DNA from 2 places in the Bacillus sp. LLTC93 genome. Region 1 is predicted to be linked to the other one. Evidence: riboswitches for the same ligand, from Rfam matches in the RefSeq annotation. Region 1 holds a riboswitch; the other holds the start of a gene.
The links. A riboswitch is a leader RNA that binds a small molecule or an ion and turns the genes downstream of it on or off. The one in region 1 is predicted to bind S-adenosylmethionine.

Region 1 (3,389 bases):
TTTCCTTATGATTGGTTGACAAGGACGGGCTTTAGTTGATCGAGTGCTTGTTTGAAGTCGCGTTTGAGGTCTTCTCCGTTTTCGACTCCCACACTTAATCGAAGCAGCCCATCTGTAATCCCTCTTTTTTCTCTTTCTTCTTTTGGCATAGCGGCATGTGACATTTTGGCTGGGTATGACAGAATGGATTCGACGGCACCGAGGCTAACGGCGAATACAGGTAATGTGACGGCATCCACTAATTCTTTGACTGCCGCTTGGTTTTCTAGTTCAAATGAGAGAACAGCTCCTGCTCCGCTTGCTTGCTTACGCTGAATGTCTGCACCTGGATGGTCATCTAAGCCTGGGTAGTATACTTTTTTCACCGCAGGATGTTCTTTTAGAAATGAAGCCAGTTCGAATGCCGTTTGGCTTGCTTTTTCTAATCTGACCTGAAGGGTTTTTAGCCCTCTTAACACAAGCCAGCAATCCTGTACGCCAAGGACCGCACCGAAGGAGTTTTGCAGCGAATATAGGTCATCTCCCAGCTTCTCATCTTTAACCACTGCTAAGCCTGACAGCACATCACTGTGGCCGCTTAAAAATTTCGTTGCGCTGTGCAGCACAATATCAACGCCAAGGTCTAGCGGCCGCTGAAGAGCAGGCGTTAAAAACGTATTATCTAAGAAGGTCAAACAGTCATGCTCTTTTGCAAGCTGGACGACGCCTTCAATATCCGTAATGCCTAGTGTAGGGTTTGACGGTGTTTCCATATAAATGACCTTCGTATTCGATTGAATGCCTTGTTTGACTTCATTTAAATCTGTCATATCCACAAAGGTGTGCTCAATTCCAAATCTCGAAAGGACTTGCGTGATCATACGGAATGTTCCGCCATACACATCTCTTGTGACAAGGACGTGATCTCCTTTTGATAAAAGAAGAAAAGCGGTCGAAATGGCTGCCATGCCTGATGCAAAGGCAAGCCCTCTTGTTCCTCCTTCTAACGCTGCAATGGTATCCTCTAATGCTTGACGTGTAGGTGTCCCTGATCTGGAGTAGTCATATTGGCCAAATTCGTCAAAGCTGCTTTGATGAAATGTGGACGCATGCTGAATCGGCACACTGACTGCACCTGTTGACCGGTCTGTTTTAAACGCATTATGAACAAGTTGTGTTTCGAGAGTCCAATCGTGTGTGGTCATTTTGCGTGTACCTCCTCTTTTACTTGTGATAGTGCCTGTTTCAAATCTGCTTTTAGGTCATCCACATGCTCAATGCCAACAGAGAAACGAAGCAGTTTGTTACACACACCGTTTGCAATGCGAATTTCTTCTGGAATGTCCATGTGCGTTTGCGTGGCAGGATACGTAATGAAGCTTTCGATTCCGCCAAGACTTTCAGCAAAACAAATCGTTTTCAGCTGCTTTAAAAATGGATTGACCCAGTCCTCTTTGGCTACTCGGAATGACAGCATCCCTCCCTTTCCTGGGTAAAGAACATCTTGAATCTCAGGCTGCTTCTCTAAAAACTCTGCTAACTCCTTCGCATTTGCCTCGTGCTGGCGCATTCTAAGAGCCAATGTTTTCATCCCTCTCATTAAAAGCCATGAATCAAATGGAGATAGAACCGCTCCGATGGCATTTTGATGCTGGAACATGTCTTCAGATAGCTGCTCCCCTTTTGTGACAACGAGCCCGGCAAGGACGTCGTTATGTCCGCCTAAATATTTGGTTGCGCTATGAATGACAATGTCCGCTCCAAGCGTAATCGGCTTTTGCAAGACTGGTGTGTAAAAGGTGTTATCGACAATCACCAAAGCGTCATGCTCTTTTGCAATCTGCGCTATTTTTTGAATATCTGCTTCCTGCATGAGTGGATTTGTCGGCGTTTCAATAAAGACGGCTTTTGTGTTTGGCGTGATTTTAGAGCGTAAACAGTCTTCATCTGAAAAATCATCGTACAGAAAACGCAAACCGTATTTTTTCCATTCGTTTTCAAACAAACGGTATGTTCCGCCATATAAGTCTGATGAGACAATGAGTTCATCTCCGCTCTCAAATAGAGCCATGATCGTTTGGATCGCTGCCATTCCCGAACTGAAAGCAAAACCGGCCGTCCCTTCTTCTAGCGAAGCAATCGCATCCTCTACAAGTTGTCTAGTTGGGTTTTTCGTTCGAATGTAATCAAAACCTGTTGATTCACCTATGCCTCTATGTCTGTATGCTGTTGAAAGATAAATGGGAGGACTGACAGTGCCAGTCGCCTCTTCGCTACGGTTTCCAATTTGCGCTAATTTCGTTTCCACATGTTCTTTCATTTGACACCATCCTAAGTAAAAATCTGATTTCAAAACAGAAAACCCCTTCTTCATAAGAAGAAGGGGTTTAATCGCTTCCTCTTATCTTCCAAGCAAAAAAGCTGCTTGCTGGATTTAGCACCTTGGTACATCACATGAAGTGATGCATACCGGTTGCTGAGGTTTCAAAGGGCCAGTCCCTCCACCTCTCACGATAAGAATGTGTTGTCTGTCTGTTCTAATTCCTAATACTGTAACGCATTAAAACTCATTTTTCAAGGGGAAATGTCATGATTAATTAAAATTTTCTGTATTTTATAACAGAATGGATGTCAGTCGATTTGATTGCATGTTAGCATATAGGAACAACGATGTTTTTCATGTTACAATGAATGGAAACGTTTCACTTGTGATGAATTTGGTTAGCTGGAGGAATGGATTATGGTGAAGAAAACAGGAATCATACAAGAGGAAATCTTACAGTCAAAAGAACTCGGAACGGACATGACCGTTTTAATCTATTTGCCAGTTAATTACTCCCCTCTTTATACATATCATGTCATCATTGCACAAGATGGTCATGATTATTTCCGCTTAGGTAAAATAGGCAGACAGGCGGAAGAATTGATGCAAAACAAAGAAATGGAACGTTCGATTATCATTGGTGTTCCTTATGAAAATGTCACTGAAAGGCGAAATACGTATCACCCAGATGGCACAAAGTTTGAGGCGTATAAACGCTTTTTGGCAAATGAACTTGTTCCTTATATTGATGAACACTATCCAACGTATCAAATTGGGTCAGGACGTACATTTATTGGGGATTCACTAGGCGCTACGATCTCACTCATGACAGCTATTGATTATCCTTCTTTATTTGGTGGGCTGATTTTGCAGTCTCCATATGTTGATAAGTCGGTCTTAGAAGCCGTCAAACAGACAACAGCACTTTCTCATTATGCCATTATCCATCAAATTGGATTGGAAGAAACGGCTGTGAAAACAACAGATGGCCAAGTGCTTGATTTTATCAAACCGAATGAAGACTTAAAAGCCCTTCTTGAACAGTCTGGTGCGGATTATTTATTTGAGACATTCGCAGGGGATCATA
Region 2 (3,389 bases), on a different contig from region 1:
TCTTGCGCCATATAATAACTGCGCTTCTTTATCCCAAATTAAAAATGCAAACATTCCGCGAAGCTTAGAAGCAGCTTCTTCTTTATAGTGACGATATGTGGCAAGAAGTACTTCCGTATCAGAATCTGTGCTGAACGTATAGCCCTTTTTCACAAGCTCTTCCTTCAACTCCACATAGTTATAAATTTCTCCGTTGAAAACAATCCAATATTTTTCATCTTCATAAGAAAGCGGCTGCTTTCCATGTTCAACATCTATAATACTTAAACGTCTAAATCCAAATCCTACATGTTCATCATGGAAGTATCCCTCATCATCCGGACCACGATGAACGATGAGACGATTCATTTGTTTAATTAACTCTTCCTGCTCAGTAGTTTCGGACAATGGACGGTGATTAAATACACCAACAAACCCACACATATTATTGCCTCCACGTTATGTTATTTCTTAAAAGTAGACCTATAATTAGACAGTTATTTGTCCGATTTTGTTTCACATTTTTTTGCTTTTTGTAGAATTTTTTTTAATCAAAAGGAAAACCGCTTAAAATAAGCGGTTTTCTATGTTGTTATTGTCCTAATGCTTCTTTGCGAAGCGTGTCGGCTTTATCCGTTTTTTCCCACGGGAGATCTAAGTCGTGACGGCCAAAATGTCCGTATGCAGCTGTTTGTTTATAGATCGGACGACGCAAATCGAGCATTTTAATAATGCCAGCCGGACGTAGATCAAAGTTCGCACGAACCACTTCAATTAATTTTTCTTCAGAAGCTTTTCCTGTTCCGAATGTATCAATTGAAATCGATACAGGCTGTGCAACACCAATTGCATAAGCAAGTTGTACTTCACAAGAATCTGCAAGGCCAGCTGCTACGATGTTTTTCGCTACGTAACGAGCAGCATATGCCGCAGAACGGTCAACCTTTGTTGCGTCCTTACCAGAGAAAGCACCGCCGCCATGACGAGCGTAGCCGCCATACGTATCAACGATGATTTTACGTCCAGTTAAACCAGCATCCCCTTGAGGTCCACCGATCACGAAACGGCCTGTTGGGTTAATAAAGTATTTTGTCTCTTCATCAATCAGTTCACTTGGAACCACTGGGCGGATGACATGCTCTTTTAAGTCGCTTTGAATTTGTTCAAGCGTCACTTCTGGTGCATGCTGTGTAGAGATAACCACCGTGTCAATACGAACTGGTTTGTTTTGTTCATCATATTCAACTGTTACTTGTGTTTTTCCATCTGGGCGAAGGTATGCAAGTGTTTGATCCTTGCGTACTTCTGTTAAACGACGAGATAATTTATGCGCTAGTGAAATCGGCAGCGGCATCAGCTCTTCTGTTTCGTTGTTTGCAAAACCAAACATAAGCCCTTGGTCACCTGCACCAATCGCATCAATTTCTTCGTCAGTCATTGTTCCTTCACGTGCTTCAAGCGCTTTGTCTACACCTTGCGCAATATCAGCAGACTGTTCATCAATTGATGTTAGCACAGCACATGTTTCCGCATCAAAACCATATTTCGCACGTGTGTAGCCAATTTCCTTAATCGTGTCACGTACCGTTTTTGGAATATCGACATAAGTAGACGTTGTAATTTCACCGCTTACTAATACGAGACCGGTTGTTACAGAAGTTTCACAGGCGACACGTGCATTTGGATCTTTCTTTAAAATTTCATCTAAAATGCTGTCTGAAATTTGATCACAGATTTTATCCGGATGTCCTTCTGTCACTGATTCTGATGTAAATAAACGACGATTTTGACTCATAATGGCTATTTCCTCCTGTACAAGGCCACATCATCCCAAGATGAGGCCTCCAATATGATACGGAACTCGTTCCCTCTTATATGAAAACGTTTATATTAGAGATGTTATTGGCAATTTGTTCATATGATGTCCCAAAAATAAAAAAACCATTTCCTTCATTGCGAGGAAAGGGTCTGAGATCGCATGCCTTTCACTCTTATCGCTCAAGGTGTTCTTGTACCTTGCATCAGGTTAGCACCTTGGTTTCTCAGCATTTTCATGCCTTTTTCGTAAGAAACCGGTTGCTGGGCTTCATCGGGCCTGTCCCTCCACCAACTCGGGATAAGAGTATCCGTTCAATAAGATATCTTATCTTAAACCCTTGCGTCATGTCAATGCTTCATAGGAATTATCTCCCCGCTTTTTTCACCACATCATTAGCATCACCAAAAAGCATATTTTCATAGCAGAAATGAAAAAACACACACAAAAATATTTAAATAGTATAGACTATTATTATCAATGTGTTATACTAATCAAAACAAACAAATTCAACGGTAAAGGAAGGGTTTTTTTATGAACTCAGTGGATTTAAAAGAAGATTTGCAGTCATTGCTCTCATTAGAAAATACGCACCAAAATTTATCTGTTCCGAAACTTGTTGAAAAGATTTTGGCACGTAATGAAGGCGTTTTAACATCAACAGGAGCTGTCCGCGCCACAACTGGTGCTTACACTGGACGTTCGCCTAAAGATAAATTTATCGTCAAAGAAGAAAGCTCTGAGCATAAAATCGATTGGGGTCATGTAAACCAGCCGATCTCTAAAGATGCATTTGATCGTTTATATACAAAGGTTGTCTCATACTTAAAAGAACGTGATGAACTATTTGTCTTTGAAGGGTTTGCCGGCGCTGACGAAAGATACCGTATGCCGATTACAGTGATAAACGAATTTGCATGGCACAATCTCTTTGCAAAGCAGCTATTCATCAGACCTGATGGATCAACGCCATCATCAAACGAAAAACCTTTCACCATCTTATCTGCACCTCACTTTAAAGCAGATCCTGAAACAGATGGAACGAACTCTGAAACGTTCATTATCGTTTCTTTTGAAAAACGGACGATTCTTATCGGTGGAACAGAGTATGCAGGAGAGATGAAGAAATCGATTTTCTCTGTCATGAACTACCTGCTGCCTGAGCAAGATATTTTATCAATGCACTGCTCAGCAAACGTTGGTCAAGAGGGAGATGTCGCGTTATTCTTCGGCCTTTCAGGTACTGGGAAAACAACGCTTTCTGCAAGCGCAAGCCGTAAGCTGATCGGAGACGATGAACACGGGTGGTCTGGCACAGGTGTCTTCAATATCGAGGGCGGATGCTATGCGAAATGTGTGAACTTAAGTGAAGAAAAAGAACCACAAATCTACAAAGCCATCAGCTTCGGATCAGTGCTTGAAAATGTTGTGCTTGATGAGGAAACACGTGAAGCGGATTATGATGACACATTCTTTACTGAAAACACACGTGCTGCTTACCCAATCGAAATGATTGATAACATTGTGAAACCGAGTATTGCAGGTCATCCATCTGCCATTGTCTTCTTAACAGCTGATGCGTTTGGCGTTTTAC

Region 2: another riboswitch for S-adenosylmethionine. It lies ahead of metK (methionine adenosyltransferase); the one in region 1 lies ahead of C6W18_RS12215 (methionine biosynthesis PLP-dependent protein).

What each region holds. Positions count from the first base shown of each region.
Region 1 covers NZ_PVME01000003.1:521,711-525,099, forward strand. Annotated here, with positions in the region: gene metC (cystathionine beta-lyase) at 6-1,184, opposite strand; gene C6W18_RS12215 (methionine biosynthesis PLP-dependent protein) at 1,181-2,299, opposite strand; SAM riboswitch class I at 2,378-2,499, opposite strand; gene C6W18_RS12220 (alpha/beta hydrolase) at 2,720-3,389, shown strand, end outside.
Region 2 covers NZ_PVME01000007.1:30,743-34,131, reverse strand. Annotated here, with positions in the region: gene asnB (asparagine synthase (glutamine-hydrolyzing)) at 1-423, opposite strand, end outside; gene metK (methionine adenosyltransferase) at 572-1,774, opposite strand; SAM riboswitch class I at 1,968-2,102, opposite strand; gene pckA (phosphoenolpyruvate carboxykinase (ATP)) at 2,330-3,389, shown strand, end outside.